4 regions of the Pseudoalteromonas sp. Z9A6 genome follow, and region 3 is predicted to be linked to each of the others. Evidence: predicted binding sites of a transcription regulator. Region 3 holds the regulator's gene; each other region holds the start of a gene.
What was found. Region 3 encodes sigma-54, which starts transcription at its own class of promoters, with help from an activator protein. Its sites were predicted from a motif close to GTTGGCACGNNNNTNGNNT; they were not measured.

Region 1: the regulator sigma-54 is predicted to act here: its motif matches at 2,502-2,520, upstream of GQR53_RS19040 (PspA/IM30 family protein).
Region 2: the regulator sigma-54 is predicted to act here: its motif matches at 1,803-1,821, upstream of GQR53_RS13595 (TorF family putative porin).
Region 4: the regulator sigma-54 is predicted to act here: its motif matches at 2,395-2,413, upstream of GQR53_RS10580 (BON domain-containing protein).

Annotation. Positions count from the first base shown of each region.
Region 1 covers NZ_WTKZ01000081.1:5,226-9,443, reverse strand. Annotated here, with positions in the region: gene GQR53_RS19060 (chemotaxis protein CheX) at 1-32, opposite strand, end outside; gene GQR53_RS19055 (transcriptional repressor) at 108-545, opposite strand; gene GQR53_RS19050 (MarC family protein) at 641-1,261, shown strand; gene dusA (tRNA dihydrouridine(20/20a) synthase DusA) at 1,385-2,317, shown strand; gene GQR53_RS19040 (PspA/IM30 family protein) at 2,562-3,242, shown strand; gene GQR53_RS19035 (PspC domain-containing protein) at 3,252-3,458, shown strand; gene GQR53_RS19030 (hypothetical protein) at 3,629-3,955, shown strand; gene GQR53_RS19025 (copper chaperone PCu(A)C) at 4,032-4,218, shown strand, end outside.
Region 2 covers NZ_WTKZ01000036.1:12,046-16,263, forward strand. Annotated here, with positions in the region: gene GQR53_RS13580 (hypothetical protein) at 1-114, shown strand, start outside; gene GQR53_RS13585 (helix-turn-helix transcriptional regulator) at 123-323, shown strand; gene GQR53_RS13590 (hypothetical protein) at 479-1,642, shown strand; gene GQR53_RS13595 (TorF family putative porin) at 1,921-2,607, shown strand; gene GQR53_RS13600 (hypothetical protein) at 2,662-2,997, opposite strand; gene GQR53_RS13605 (Bor family protein) at 2,994-3,305, opposite strand; partial or broken gene GQR53_RS13610 (M1 family aminopeptidase) at 3,489-4,218, opposite strand, start outside.
Region 3 covers NZ_WTKZ01000009.1:6,233-10,450, reverse strand. Annotated here, with positions in the region: gene lptC (LPS export ABC transporter periplasmic protein LptC) at 1-81, shown strand, start outside; gene lptA (lipopolysaccharide transport periplasmic protein LptA) at 71-616, shown strand; gene lptB (LPS export ABC transporter ATP-binding protein) at 613-1,338, shown strand; gene GQR53_RS05395 (RNA polymerase factor sigma-54) at 1,408-2,907, shown strand; gene hpf (ribosome hibernation promoting factor) at 2,934-3,221, shown strand; gene ptsN (PTS IIA-like nitrogen regulatory protein PtsN) at 3,226-3,678, shown strand; gene rapZ (RNase adapter RapZ) at 3,697-4,218, shown strand, end outside.
Region 4 covers NZ_WTKZ01000023.1:43,457-47,674, forward strand. Annotated here, with positions in the region: gene yaaA (peroxide stress protein YaaA) at 1-352, shown strand, start outside; gene GQR53_RS10575 (mechanosensitive ion channel family protein) at 473-1,429, shown strand; gene GQR53_RS10580 (BON domain-containing protein) at 2,001-2,321, opposite strand; gene srmB (ATP-dependent RNA helicase SrmB) at 2,595-3,821, opposite strand; gene GQR53_RS10590 (methyltransferase) at 3,897-4,218, shown strand, end outside.

The DNA.
Region 1 (4,218 bases), on a different contig from region 3:
GATAAAAAAGGATTGATGAATTCTACATTCATAGTGGCTACTCTTAAATTTGTTCTGTGAAGTGACTATATAGTTTGAGTATAATCACTAAGGATAACTTTGAAGGATTATGATGCTCTGCAAGATTCACATTTACCATGTGCTTCTATTGTCTGCCCTGATACAACAAAGCCACCTTCGGCAGCTAAATTATTTAGCTCATGCGAAATTACACTCGAGTGTAATTCTTTGACAAAACCACAGGTATCGCAAATTAACAATTGTACTGGGTGTATATGATCAAAATGATGACACAGCATAAATGCATTTGTGCTTTCAATTTTATGAATAAAACCTAGCTCAGCTAAAAAGTCTAATGCACGATAAATAGTTGCAGGTTTAGCACCCGTTTCAGTTATTTTTAATTGCTCAAGCAAATCGTATGCACCAACACCACCTTGTGCGCTGGCTAATAGGCGAAATACTTTCTCGCGGATAGGCGTAAAACGCGCACCACGGTTGTCACAAACTTGTTTTGCTTTACTTACGAGTGATTCTATATTCATCATTACTCTTATCCTTATGCTACCGTGATATACTAACATACTGTGTTGTAGTTGCAGCGTTTTTATTAAGCGCTTTTTACCTAGGAAACCCAGTAATGCACGAACTATTAGCTATATTTATTTTCTTTTTTGCGGTTATTGACCCCATTGGTACTGTACCTGTATTTATTGCAGTCACACGTGGTGATGATGAGAAATTTAAACGTAAAGTTATATTTAAAGCGGTAGGCGTATCTGCATTAGTGCTCTTATTTTTTGTACTTGCAGGTGAGCAATTACTTAACGCAATTGAAATTCCGCTTTCGGCTTTTCAAATAGCCGGCGGTATCATATTACTTATTTTTGCGCTCTCAATGATATTTGGTGAAAGTAAACCAGAAGCCGAAATTAAAAGTGTACGCGACAGTACTGAAACCGCTATTTTTCCGCTTGCGATTCCCTCTATCGCTAGCCCTGGCGCTATGTTAGGCGCAGTATTAATGACTCGTAATGAAGAATATACCTGGGTTGAGCAGTTATTAACGTCTTCGATGATGCTTGCTGTATTAGCGGTTGTACTGGTTTTGTTACTGCTTGCAACACATGTACATAAATTAATTGGTGATAGTGGTGCAAGTATAATAAGTAGAATTATGGGGCTTATTTTAAGCTCGGTTGCGGTTACCAATATTTTAAATGGCATAGCCCATTATTTTGGCTTGCAGGTTTTCTCTTAACATTGATGCTCGCTAGGCTTTTGTGTAAAATGCAGCGCCTTTTAAGCTGTGCTTAATAACTTTAATACCCTGAGGTTTGCTTTGAATAAATGTACTTTGGATAGACGCTTTTCTGTGGCCCCAATGCTCGATTGGACTGATCGCCATTGTCGTACTTTTCATCGCAAAATGACTAAACATACTGTGCTTTATACTGAAATGATAACCACAGGGGCTATTTTATTTGGTCGAGGCGACTACTTACATTTTAATAAACACGAAGGCCCAGTTGCGCTGCAACTTGGTGGCTCTGATCCTAAAGCGCTAGCGCAATGTGCAAAGCTCGCAGGTGAACGTGGTTATGACGAAATAAATTTAAATGTAGGTTGCCCGTCGGACCGAGTTCAAAATGGTCGATTTGGCGCATGTTTAATGGCTGAACCTCAATTAGTTGCTGAGTGTGTTGCAGCAATGAAAAACGAAGTAAATATTCCTGTTACCGTTAAAACGCGTATTGGTATTGATGAGCAAGATTCGTATGAGTTTTTATGTGCGCTTATTGAAGCGTCTCATAAAGTAGGGTGTGATGATTTTATTATTCATGCTCGTAAAGCATGGCTTAATGGTTTAAGCCCGAAAGAAAATCGTGAGGTTCCACCACTTGATTACCCACGTGTTTATCAACTTAAAAAAGATTATCCGCAGCTAGATTTAAGCCTAAATGGCGGTGTTAAAACAATTGAGCAGAGCCTAGAACATTTGCAACATATTGATGGTGTAATGATTGGGCGTGAGGCTTACAGCAACCCATTTATGCTCAATGACGTTGATGAGAAAATTTATGGTGATTCTGCAAATACGCAGTCACGCCACGATGTAGTGCGTTCAATGTATGACTACATTGAAGAAGAAATGCGTTTGGGTGCTAATTTTTGGCATATTGCACGTCACATGCTCGGTATTTTTCAGGGGCAGCCTGGTGCGCGAGGTTTTAGACGCCACCTTTCTGAAAGTGGTCACGGTAAGCAAGCTGATTTATCGGTAATGGATAAAGCATTAAGCTTTGTACCAGAATAAAACTAAGCTTTAAAAATTCTAAATTTTAGCCACTTTCGAGTGGCTTTTTTGATCCTAAAAATTAGTCAAAATCATAATTTATTGGCCAATTACACTCTATGTTGTTCAGCTTAAAGTCACTAAAATTTAGAGTGCTTGTTGTTTATCGTTATGATTTTAAATGTTTTATTTTTGTTTTGATGGACTTGGCACAACTCTTGGAATCTTCTTGTTGAAATTAATTAAAAATCAACAGGAGAATACCATGGGAATATTTAACCGCGTAAATGATGTAATTCAATCAAACATTGTCGCCATGCTTGATAAAGCAGAAGATCCAGAAAAGCTTTTAAACCTAATGCTTACCGAGATGCAAGATGCGTTGAATGAGTGCCGTAGTACAGCAGCCGCTTTATTGTGTGAAGAGAAAGTAATTAATCGCCAAATTGATACTAAAAAAACAGAATTAGCAGCTTGGCAAATTAAAGCAGAACGTGCGGTTGAGAAGGGCAGTGATGATCTTGCTAAAACAGCTTTACTTGAGAAGCAACGCGTTAACGAAAGCATTGAAAATAAGCAAACTCAACTAGAAACTTTGCAAGAGTCTATTGTAAAAATTAAGTCTGATTGTGAACGCTTGCAGCAAAAAATGGCTATGGCTAAAACTAAGCAAGCTCAGTTAATGCAGCGCCACAATGTTGCTATTGCTAGAGGGCGGATCAGTACGCAACTACAAAGCGATAAAGTAGCTCATGCGTTGTCTCGTTTTGAACAAATAGAGCAGCGTGTTGAAGGTATTGAAGCTCAAGTAGAGGCTTATGAGCTGACTGATACAGCAAGTTCTACCAGTGCCCAAATTGAGTCGTTAGTTAAAAATGAAAAAATTGATGCTGAGTTGGCTCGCTTAAAGGCGAACTTAAATACTAATTTAAAACACACTGCTTAGGAGATTGCTATGAACAGCTTTAATCGTCAACAAGGTTGGTATAAAGATACTTTGAATAAAAAAATATCGGGTGTTTGTAGTGGTTTAGCCCATAGATTGGACTTTCCGGTATGGGCAACACGCCTAGTTACTATTTTATTATTTTTGAGTTTTCCGTTTGCAGTTGCACTTGGCTATTTTATAGCGCATTGCTGCCTTGAAAATAAAGAGTATTAATACCAACAGGCATAAATATTTGAATAATTTAACGAATTAAATCACTCTATAATGTTGTTAAAATTTTATATAGAACAACTAGGTATAAAAATCTTTGCCTAGTTATAGCGCAATTTTCTTATCGTTAAATAGGCCTCATATATAAGCCGGTTGGTATAAGGAGAATTACTATGAAAGCTTTGGCAGTATGTGTATTTATCTATTTATTACTGTTTACTGATTTAATAACGTTTGTGCAGATTGATTCTTGGCAGTTGCCGTTATGGATTGCTGATATTAGTTGGGCTGGGCTCGAGCTTGTAGGTGCTTTGGCCGCAATTATTGCTGTAGTTGCGGTAGTGGCTTTAATTACTATGGGATTAGTTGGTGCGGGTGTAGTGGCATTAGCAGGGACTGTTTTAGCGCTTTTATTCGGATCTATAATGATTGCTTGGCCGTTACTATTTGTTGCAGTGTTGTGTTGGCTTGTTGCCGATAACAAAAAAGTAGCCTCTTAATCCTTAATTTGACTGACTATTATAGGTTAACTATGTTAAATTTAGCCTGTAATTTAAAGTTTTCATAAGGATAAGAATGATGACGAAACTATGTTTTTCGATGGCTTCTGCATTAATATTTAGTTTTTTTTCGTCATCGTTGGCGGCGCACTCAGGGCATGATCATGGTTCTGATGTGGCTGTGCTCGAAGTAACTAACGCGCAAGTTAGAGAGTTTTTACCTGGCAGTACTTCAACTGTAGGTTATTTAACCCTTATTAATC
Region 2 (4,218 bases), on a different contig from region 3:
TTACTCTCCGATACTCTTGCTTTAGAAGTATCTCACAGCATGATGGCTACATTTTACCTTGCTGTAATGAGTTTAATATACGGCGTATCAATTCTTTGGCAAAGCAAAGATTAGGAGCAAAAGTGCAAAATAAAATTGCAAAATACCGCAAAGAAGCAGGCCTTTCTCAACAAGACTTGGCTGATCTAATTGCGGTTTCACGTAAGACTATTAGTACAGTAGAAACGGCACGATTTACCCCTTCAGTAATAATTGCTCTAAAAATAGCAAAGCATTTTAATACCTCAGTTGAAAGTCTCTTTGTACTAGATAAAAATGATTGATACATGTTAAAACGTTGGCCTCATTCTATTAGCAAAAACGCCGATTTAGCTACTTCAATTACAACGTATGGAGGACAGCGCTGTTGTTATTAGCGTAATTGCGCTAAAATAGACCAGCAAAAAAATATATATCTAAACCGGAGATTCTACAAGGCATGAAAAAACTGCTAATTTCACCGTCAAAAATGACGCTAGGCGAACAAGAAAATCAAATCTATCAGAACATTCTGAAGCAATCTTCAGAATTAAGCCTTAACCTTATGGCCGTGAAAGTAGAAAACCACCCTGATGATTTTTTACCTTGGTGTTACGAATTGCTAAGTGCAAGCAGAGATCGTATGAACTACGATTTACTAGAGCCGCAGCAATTACCAGTACTTAAGAAGCTACACGATCAGCTTATTTCAGCTATCAGCTTTTTACAGGTTAAAACTTTACGTATTGCTCCGTGGCCTGTAGTAAGTGTATTTGTAGAACAACACAAAGACGTTATTGCTCTTGATGAACAGCTTCGCTTAGTAGACTACATTAAGAGCATTCGTGAACAATCTCTTAAAGATATGATTCCTGAAGATTTACTTGCGTTTAGCGGTAAGCACATGGCATCACTTGATCCAAGCACATACAACTTTGACGTTGAATGGTTTGCATCAACAAAAAGTGCGAAGAGCTTTCATCAAATGCTTGGCGATTTACCAGGTGCCTTTGACGATGCACTAGTAAATATTCCACTTGAAGGTGACATTACTCAATACGAATATCAACAATTTGTTGCTGCTTATTCAAAAATATTCACCGACAATAATGAAAAACCAACACTTGCGCCTGCAACACGACTGCTTGCAATGCGTCGCCCTGATATATTTACTCCGATCACAAACAATCGGTTAGATGCATTATGCGGTGCCCTTGGTGTTTCTAAACTTAAAAATAGTGATTTTGAGCGTTACTGGCAAGATATTGTAAAAGGTATTCAAGCTATGTCATGGTACAAAATGGCTAAACCTAGTAATGAGTTAGAAGAACAATTAGTTGCTATTAAAGCGCTAATCCCATGTTTATTTCACTATGCTGATGCTAAAACACCAGATAACTCTAACTACATCAAACTGTTAAGTAAGCCTAAACGAACTACAACTACGACAGGTAAAACTCAGCGTAGAGGTAAAGAGTCTGCAGAAATTTTAGTAGACCGCGCACTTGCTGCTGACGATATTCCTGAGCACATTCGCAGTAAGCGCGATTCAATTGTGAGTGAAGTTCAAAAAGGTCGTAGTGTAAACGAAACAATTAGCCTTATGCGCACTATATTTGGATAAAAACTTCTAATTTAGCCGTACTTATATGGTGCGGCTAGGTTAATTTATGCACCAGCGGTGTGCGCAACGTCTTCCTACATGCCATATCTCTTCTCAATCTATAAAATGCAAGCTCATGTTTTTAATATATAAAAAATAATTTTTAATAAAAAATAATGAAGCTGGCACATACAGTGCAATTATCCCGTTAGTTAAACAATAAAAAGCCGTCAGCCTAAAGGTTCCGAATACATAATAAAAACCTTGGCGAGCAAAAAATCATATAACGGGAAATGGACATGCTAAAACTAAAAAAAACCATCGCTATAAGTGCTATAGCATTAATGGGCGCAACATCTTTAACGTCAACAGCCGTACATGCTGAAGTAACAGCAAACGCAGCGGCAACATCAAACTACTTATGGCGTGGTCAAGAGCAAACTGGGGGCGATGCAGCTATTTCAGGCGGTATTGATTACGCCAATGAATCGGGCTTTTATGCAGGTACTTGGGCTTCAAATGCATCGTGGGCAGATGAAATGACCTATGAGCTTGATTTATATGCAGGCTTTGGTGGCGACATTAACGAAAGCGTTAGCTACGATGTTGGCTATATTTATTACGCTTACCCAGATGCCGCTTCTGAAGCTGACGCCGATTTCTCTGAAATTTACGGTAGCATCAGTGTTGAAGGCTTTACATTTGGTGCTTCAGTACTTGCAACATCAGCTGCAAGTGGTGATGGTACAGACTTTGGTGATTCACTTTACCTGACAGCTGACTACGGTTTTGCTGTTGGCAGTAACGGCACTGAAATGGCACTTCACTTAGGCCACTACTCAGGTGACTTTATTGGCGATGATAATATCTTAGATTACGGTGTATCAATTTCGAAAGATGGGTTCACTTTTGGTTTATCTGATACAGATATGGATGACTCAGATATTAAAGCTTACGTTGCTTATTCTGTAGACTTTAATTTATAAGAAAGAATGTGTTACTTGCTGCGACATGAAGGGCCTTTTGGCCCTTTTCTTGTTTTATAGCTGTTTTGCTTTAAATGGTACCTTATTACATTGTACTTCTACTGTTTTAGGGTACCAAGCTGGGCCAATTTGATTCACAACCACCTCAGCTAAACCATTAGTAAACGATTTATACGTATGAACGCTTTGCCACTCCCCTTGTGGGCAATGTTTTGTTAAATCTAACGGATCTGATCCCTCGTACAACGCAAGTGCAAAATTATGATGCCACTGTGAACTTTTTAGCGTCTTATTGCTTACTTTGCTCTGCATACCGTTATCAAAGTAAATATTTGTACACCCCGTTAAAATAATCAGTGTGCAACCGGCTGCAAATAGCTTGATGCTCATAATGTCTCCCCTAGTACTTGCTCTTGGCACCACACTTTAATGGTATGAGGCGAGTATATTCCAAGCGTAATTAAACTCAGCGCTCCATCACTAAACGTTTGCTGTGACTGCATTTGAATAACCGGTGTATTTGAACATATTTGTTTTACGTCTACCCGCTGCTCACCCACTAATCCCCATAAATAAAATGGGCGGCTATCTTCGTAATTAGCTTGGCTCGTTATTTTTGCTGTTGCCCGTGGCTGAATGGTTACCGCAGAACAAGCACTGAGGCTTAATGCTATCGCCCCTATGATTAATGGTTTCATACTCTTCCTTATAAACTAAATACCAGTAAGGTAACTTTATAAGAGAACATAAAATATTAGCGTAAAAAGCTGTGGGGAATATGTAGAAACGCTATGAAGTTTTATACAGTTTATTACACATAAAGGCCGCATAAATGCGGCCTTTAAAGTAGTCAGTTTAAGTCCTTAGTAAATAAATAGACTTTAAAACTTAGTTAAGTTGTTTTTACTGTCTTTATCGACCAGCTTAATGTAAGGATCAACCCCCGCAAATAATGGTTTTTCTTTTACTTTTAGCTCAATAGTATTGGTACCAGATACTATTTGATGCTTTTTCGAGTAAATAACAAAGTCTTCAGCGAGTAAGTTTTCAGAGTCGTCGCTAAACAATGCAATATCAATTAGCTCATCGAGCGGCTGCTCAGTTTCTTCACCTTGTCCATCGGCATGCTGCTTAGTTGCTTCAACGCTCAGTGTTACTGTATAAAAACCTTCGCCATCAACATCATCTGTAACCGACACTTCTTTCATTTCAAGCTCATAAAGCGTTATATATTTAAACTGATCATCAATAAAACGTTGTTCAGCTTGTGTTGCATCTCGCTTTAAATAACTAAGTAAATCAAGTGTGGTTGGATATGGCGTTGATTGATATTTAAACTCATTCAAAAACGCTTTAAGTGCTGCATTTAAGCGTACTTCACCTAAACGATCATAAATCGCCATCATCGCAACTGAGCCTTTATTGTAATGAAGGTATTGTTGAGCCTGCGTTTTATATAGTGGCATTTCTTCAAAGGCTTCGCCAGTATGGCCCATTAAGTATTTATCTAACTCGTACTTTAAGAATTTACGGAGCTTCTCGGCGCCAAAGCGTTTTTTTAGCACCATAAGCGCACTGTACTGGGAAAGTGTTTCAGAAATAACAGCACTA
Region 3 (4,218 bases):
GGTAAAGGCCTAGAAGCCGACTTAAAAGCCGAAGTGATAAAACTAATTAACCATACGCGAACCATATACTATGACCAATAAAATATTAAAATCACTTATAATTCCTACACTTATACTAGCGTTTAATAGTAGTGCTGCAGAGCAAAACACGCAACCTGCTGCCAATCAAATTTCAATAAGTGCCGACAAGCAAGAAGGTCAATTGAAAGCTAATGTGGGTATTTTTGAGAAAAACGTTGAGATTATTCACGGTAATCGCCGCATTACAGCCGATCGCCTCGAAGTACACAAACGTGATGAACTTGGTGATAATAAACAATTATTAATTGCCACAGGTAGCCCTGCGCACTTTGAAGAAAAGCAATCAGACGGCACGACTATGAGCGCCAGTGCTGACGAAGTACGTTATGATGTATCTAAGCGTTTTTTAACGCTTGTTGGTAATGCACAAGTATCGCAAGCCGGACAAAAAATAAATGCTAAAAGCATTACCTACGACATAGAGCAGCAGCTCATCAGTGCCGAAAAAGATGAAAACTCAACTGACCGCGTTCACACAATTTTAGTACCGATCGAAACTAAAAAAAGTAAAAAAGGCGATAAAGGTCAACCATGAGCACATTAAAAGCAGAACTATTGGCAAAAAGCTATAAAGGTCGTGAAGTTGTAAAAAACGTCGGCCTTGAAGTACAAGCTGGCAGTATAGTTGGCTTACTTGGCCCTAACGGTGCTGGTAAAACAACGACTTTTTATATGATTGTAGGGCTTGTTCCTAGCGACAAAGGTAAAATATCTATTGATGATAACGATATTACTCTTTTACCTATGCATAGTCGTGCTAGATTAGGCATAGGCTACTTACCACAAGAGTCATCGATTTTTAGAAAGCTGACTGTTTATCAAAACTTAATGGCCATTTTAGAAACGCGCAAAGAACTAAATAAACAAGCCAGAGAAGACACGCTCAATAACTTATTAGATGAATTTAGCATACAACACATTCGTGATAGCCAAGGTATGGCATTATCGGGTGGAGAGCGTCGTCGTGTAGAAATAGCACGAGCACTGGCAGCAGATCCTAAATTTATATTACTGGATGAACCGTTTGCCGGTGTTGACCCTATTTCGGTATTAGATATAAAGAAAATAATAGAACATCTTAAAAATCGTGGGATTGGTGTATTAATTACCGACCATAACGTAAGAGAGACCCTTGATGTTTGTGAAAAAGCCTACATTGTTTCTCATGGGGAGCTGATTGCATCAGGTACTCCAGAACACGTATTAAATGATAAAACAGTACGCGATGTTTACTTAGGCGAGCAATTTAGGCTGTAACATTTACGCCATGTCTTTAAGCATCTGCTAGTATTAATTATAACAACATAAAAGGATTGTTAGAGATACATGAGGCAATCACTACAGCTGCGCATGGGCCAGCAACTTACAATGACTCCACAGTTGCAACAAGCTATTCGTTTGTTGCAACTCAGTACATTGGATCTCCAGCAAGAAATACAAGAAGCTCTCGACAGTAATCCACTATTAGAGGTTGAAGAGGCAGACTATTCTGAAGACGCTGCTGGTAAAAACGAGCAAAAAGCTGATACCGATGACATAACTGTTAGCGCATCTGCTGATGATGCTCCGAGCGAATACGAACAAGATACTGGTGAAGCACTTGCAAAAGACACGCTAAGTGACGACATGGCTATGGATGTTAGTTGGGATGAGTACATGAGTGCCGCCCCAGCAGCCTCATCAGGTCCAATGCCTGAAGACGAATCTATATACCAAGGCGCCTCTACTGAAACGCTCCATGAGTATTTAATGTGGCAATTACAACTAACGCCATTTAGCCCTACCGATGAAGCCATCGCGATTGCGATTGTAGAGGCCGTCGATGATTCAGGTATTTTAACTCTCAGTTGCGAAGAAATTTTAGAAAGCTTTAATCAAGAAAACGAAGATGATAACGAAGTCGAACTTGATGAAATTGAAGCGGTATTAAAACGCATTCAACTGTTTGATCCTGTTGGTATTGCTGCACGTAGTTTACAAGAGTGTTTGTGTATTCAGCTTAATCAATTTGATAAAGAAACACCTTACATTAATGAAACGAAAATGATTTTAACCGAGCATATTGATCTATTAGCAGCTCGCGACTATCGTACATTAATGAAAAAAACTAAGCTTAAAGAAGAAGAGCTTAAAGAAGTGATGACACTAATACATACTCTCAACCCAAAACCTGCAGATACTATTGTAAGGGAAGAATCTGAGTATGTTATTCCTGATGTGTCAGTTAAAAAAATTAAAGGTCGCTGGGTTGTCGAATTAAACCCAGATAGCATGCCTAAAATTCGTGTTAATAGCCAATACGCGGCAATGTCTCGCACTGTAAAATCAAGTGGCGACAGCCAGTTTATTCGCTCACATTTACAAGAAGCTAAATGGTTTATTAAAAGCTTAGAAAGTAGAAACGACACGCTATTAAAAGTTACTAATTGTATTGTTAAGCAACAACAAGGATTTTTTGAACATGGCCCTGAAGCCATGAAACCAATGGTTTTAAATGATGTCGCTGAAATGGTAGAAATGCACGAATCGACAATTTCGCGTGTGACTACTCAAAAGTACATGCATACACCCCGTGGTATATTTGAGCTTAAATATTTTTTCTCAAGCCATGTAAGTACTGAAAACGGTGGTGAATGTTCATCTACAGCAATACGTGCGCTTATCCGAAAATTAATCGCAGCAGAAAACTCAGCAAAACCATTGAGTGATAGCAAAATAGCGGATATATTGGCTGAGCAAGGAATTAAAGTAGCAAGACGTACAATCGCAAAATACCGTGAATCTCTTGCTATTCCACCGTCAAATCAGCGTAAAAGTCTGATTTAAGACGCTAAACTAAGAGGGTAATGCTTATGCAACTAAACTTAACTGGTCGTCACGTAGAATTAACCGATTCACTAAGAGACTATATTAATACTAAATTTGCGAAGCTTGAAAGACACTCTGATCATATTAATAATGTTCATGTCATTCTCGATGTAGAAAAATTAAATCAAAAAGCAGAAGCCACAATACACGTAAGCGGTGCTGAGCTATTTGCCTCTACAGAACATCAAGATATGTATGCCGCTATTGACTCGTTGATCGACAAGCTCGATCGCCAAGTAATCAAACACAAAGAGAAGCTTGCTCGACACTAATATGATGAAATTAAGTTCACTTATATGCCAGGACTGCAGCAAAGCTGCGGTCCTTTTTAATAGCAAAAAAAGAATTTTAGAGTTCATTAGCGAACTTGCTCACGACAAACTTCCGTATTTACCGCAACAAGATATTCTTAACGCTTTAATGAGCAGAGAGAAATTAGGTAGTACAGGTATAGGGCGTGGCATTGCTATTCCTCATGGAAGAATGAGCGGTGCAGAAGAGCCTTTGGCTTTAGTGCTCGTTAGCGAAACTCCAATAAACTTTGATGCAATCGATAATCGCCCTGTTGATATTTTTGTCGCACTCATCGTACCAGATGGCGATAACCAGCAGCACTTAAAGACTCTAGCAACCATTGCTGATAAACTAAACAACAAAGATTTTTGTAAACAGTTACGCAGTGCAAAATCTGATACTGAGCTTTACCAAGTTATTGTCGATCAATCATAGTTTTATAAAGGGTGTTAAATGGAGTTAATTATCATAAGCGGCCGTTCTGGTTCTGGAAAGTCGGTTGCTTTGCGCATTGTAGAAGATTTAGGTTATTATTGCGTAGATAATATTCCAGTAAACCTACTACCTTCATTAGTTCGCAGTGTGTCTGATAGCTACGATAAAATTGCTGTTAGCATAGATGTGCGCAACATCCCTAAAGAACAAGATGAATTTAACGATATTCTTGAATACTTGCCTGGCTTTGCAAACCCTACGTTGTTTTATTTAGATAGCGACGATCAGACATTGATCAAACGCTTTTCTGAAACACGCAGATTACACCCACTATCAATAGACTCGTTGCCCCTTGATTTAGCCATCAAAAAAGAAAAAGAATTACTTGATGTATTAACCACTCGCGCCGACTTTATGATAGATACGACTGATTTAAGTGTTCATCAACTCGCTGAATCTATTCGTGAAAAGATTTTAGGTAAAAAAGATAAGCAACTGATTGTCACATTTGAATCATTTGGTTTTAAACACGGTATACCA
Region 4 (4,218 bases), on a different contig from region 3:
ATACGAGTTTTGGGGCAGCGTAATAGCGAACAAACTAAACGAAGTATTAAAAGCACAAGACGCACAATACCTCGTTAACCTTGCTTCAAACGAATACTTTAAAGCGGTAGATAAAAAAGCGCTTAATGCACAAATTATTACCCCACACTTTAAAGACTGTAAAAACGGTCAATACAAGGTAATTAGCTTTTACGCTAAAAAAGCACGCGGCATGATGGCGCGATACATTATCGAAAATAAAGTAACGCAATTAAGCCAACTTAAAGAGTTTACTGTGGCGGGTTATTACTTTAGCCCTGAGGCAACAGTTAAAGAGCTTGAGCCGGTATTTATGCGCGACGAACAAAATTAGGTCATAAGCCTAAATAAACAATTGAAAAGCCATGCATTGCATGGCTTTTTTGATACTGGCGTTATATTTGCAATCTCATCTAATATTAATGAGATTATTAATTAAAGAGGTGCAAACAAAATGATCAGTATTCCGTCAGTTGGCGAAGCCGAAAAACTAATAGAAGAAAAGCTCGGAGGGTGGTTTGATGTTGTCATCAGCCATATCCCTAATTTTATAGTGGCAATTGTAATTGCCATAGTATTTTCAATATTGGCACGCTTTGCTGGCAAGCTGATGAAAAACGTATTACGCCGCTCACTCGACTCAACGCAAATTGCCGATTTAATGGCGTCAATATTTAAAGTTATTGTGTTGTGCATAGGTTTATTTATAGCGCTCGATTTTGTTGGCTTAAAAGGCACCGTTACTTCGCTACTTGCTGGTGCGGGTATTGTGGGTTTAGCCATTGGTTTTGCGTTTCAAGACATGACCGAAAATCTAATTGCTGGTATAGCAATGGGTGTACGTAAGCCATTTAAAACAGGTGATGTAATAGAAACCGATGATGTGTTTGGTTCGATACATTCTATAAACCTACGTAACACGCTAATAGAGAGCTTTTACGGGCAACTAATACTTGTACCAAACAAAGTCTTATTTAGAAATGTACTAAAAAATTACACCACGCTAGGTATAAGACGTATAGAAGTACCTGTAGGTATTTCGTACGGCGATGACATAGAAAAAGCAAAAGACGTTATAGTCGAAAAAATTAACGAATTTGACTTTGTAATACGTAAAGACGAAACCGCTGTATACGCTGAAGGTTTTGGCGACAGCAGCATTAACTTACTGGTGTGGTTTTGGATTAAATACCCAGGCGAGCCTGACTTTATGACGGTACGCCACAAAGGTGTTGTTGCCGTTAAGCAAGCATTAGACGAAGCTGATATTAGTATTCCTTTCCCAATTCGTACGCTCGATTTTGGCATTAAAGGGGGTGAAAAACTCGATGCCATGATAAGCGATAAAATAAGCCAGCAATCATCAAATAAAGACAGTAGCGACGGTGCTGACTCTAGCCAAAGTGAGTAATTTAGTTAAAGCTCATTAGGCAAAAGCATTGGGAAATAGTTACTTACCAACAGCGCATTTTTACAGAGTAAAAATGCGCTTTTTTTATAAACGGATTATTAGCTAAAAGTTTAAATACCTAGTTTTGTGTTTATTGAATATCAATTCTAATTAGTTGCGTTTGGCCATGGGAGTATTAACAAGTAAAAGTAGTGTTTACCCAACGATTTTCTCACTGCCTTTGCTGCACACTCTGAAATAACGCCCTCATCTATTTCAATAACTAAATCATCCTTTTAAGCCCGTTAGGTCGGCTAAAGAATCAGTGTAAGTTTTTACAATATTAATTGAGTTAACTTAAGGGCTAAAAAACAAAGACAAACACGCCAGCATCAATTCTAAATCACTCTTCTTCAGTATAAGTGTGAGCTATCGATTTTAGGGGGAGGGATAATTGGATTGCCTGGGCTTTATTTTATCTTTTTCACAGCAGCAATGCTTGCCTTAAACAGAATATAAAAAAGCGCAGCTTGTGTTGGAGTAACAAGCCGCGCTTATGAATTAGTTATACAAATAGGTTTTGTGGTGCGTATTAAATAACGCTAATTTTGTTACGAATGATTTTAACCCCATCTATATTTTCTAAAAACTTTTGAGCTAGTGCGCGCTGAAAACCAGTTTGTGCTTCACCGTATAAATCTACTTCACCATTTTTTACCTGCACACGAATATCACTTAACGCCAGGTTAGGGTTAGTTCGTAGGGTGTTGGTGATAGTTTGTTGTAGGTTAGGTTGAGTGGCTACACTGCTTACTACGGCCATATTGGTTGCTGCACTTACCTTTGTAGCGCAAGCTAATAAAAATAAACAACAAAATGATACTAAAGCGATAGTTAACTTGAAGCGGTTCATAACTTAATCCTTACATTACGGTGAATAGTGCAGCCACAAAATGGAAATTCCATCGGCTAGGTTATCTTTGTAGTTACAATTTCGGTGCCAATATTAACGCTATGAAATATAAGGTGATTTTATTAAGTGGGAATTAAGGTGGGCAAAAATTACATTTAAATGAGTATGAGTTACATGCTTGGGTTACATATGTAACAGGTACAAACACCAGAGCCTGTAAGGCTTGCATTAAAAAAGCCGACAAAAGTCGGCTTAGAATAAAAATATGTTAGGTTACTTTTTCTTTTTAACCTTGGCCTTTTTCTTGGCTTTCATTTTTACTGGATCTTTACGCTTTTTAGCCGGCGGCTTAGCTTCTTTATGCTGTGGCTCAACACCTTTAATTACACGGCGTTTTAGTTTTTGTTCAACGTAGCGCTCTACTTTATACAAAATACCAATGTCGTGTGCTTCAACTAATGATATTGCAATCCCTTTTTTACCAGCACGGCCAGTACGACCAATACGGTGTACGTATACGTCGGCAGTGCGCGGCATATCAAAGTTAATAACGTGGCTAATGTCAGATACGTCAATACCACGTGCGGCTACATCGGTCGCAATTAATATACGTGTTTTGCCACTGTGGAAGTTTTCCATGGCTTTCATACGTTTGTCTTGTGGCATTTCGCCGCGTAACCAAGCTGCTTTAACGCCGTTATTGGTTAGCTCGCCAATCAGTGTTTCTAAACGCTCACGGGTTTTAACAAACACAATTGCTTTAGTCACATCTGGACCATTTAAGGTATTTACTAAAAGCTCTAGTTTATGATGATAGTCATCGGCTAAATGTACCCACTGGTGAATTTTAGCTTTTTCTTTACGTGACGATTCAGCTTCTAATAGAGCAGGGTCGTTTAATGTTTTTTCAGCAAACCTTTCTACGCTGTCACCTTCGAGTGTTGCTGAGAATAAGAAACATTGGCGACGATTTTTAGCTTCGTCACAAATACGGCTCATTTCTTTTTTGAAACCCATGTCTAACATGCGATCTGCTTCATCAATAATAAGCATTTCTACGTGTTCAGCATGAAAGTTTTCGGTTTCTAGGTATTCCATTAATCGACCTGGTGTGGCGATTAAAATATCATTATTTTTTTCGAAAATTTCTTTATGCGTGCCGTAGTTAATACCGCCTGTTACTACACCAATTTTTAGGTGTGTGCGTTTAGCTAGCAGTTCACATTGTTCATGAATTTGATAAGCCAACTCACGAGTCGGGGTCATAACGAGGACGCGCGCAAAACCAGGATCACGACGTGGGAAATCCAGTAAGTACTGAATAGCCGGAATTAAAAATGCCGCTGTTTTACCTGTACCAGTAGGCGCAGATGCTAAAATATCGCGCCCCTGAAGTGCTTCAGGAATAGCTTGTTGTTGAATGCTGGTTGGCGTCTCGTAGCCCATTTTATTAATGGCATCGAGTAGCTTGTTATCAAGATCAAATTCAGAAAATTGCATAGAGTGTCTAAAATAAGGGACAATTACCCTGATTATACGCGCTATGCTGCGCTTGGTGAATGAAAAGGTGAAAAAATGTCTGGTTTTGTATTTAAACAATTTAAAGTTGAACACGACCACTGTGCAATGAAAGTTTCTACCGATGGCATTTTGCTTGGCGCATGGGCTAATTTAAGCGGTGCAAAGTCATTACTTGATATAGGCACTGGCACCGGCTTACTAGCATTAATGTGTAAGCAGCGCAGTAATGAGCTTGATATAACTGCGGTAGAAATTGACGAAAGCGCCTATACCCAAGCATTACAAAATGTAGCTAATAGTCCGTGGCCAACAATAAGTATTAAGCACCAAACTATTCAAAGCTTTAGTAGCGAAGTTAAGTTTGATGTTGTTATCT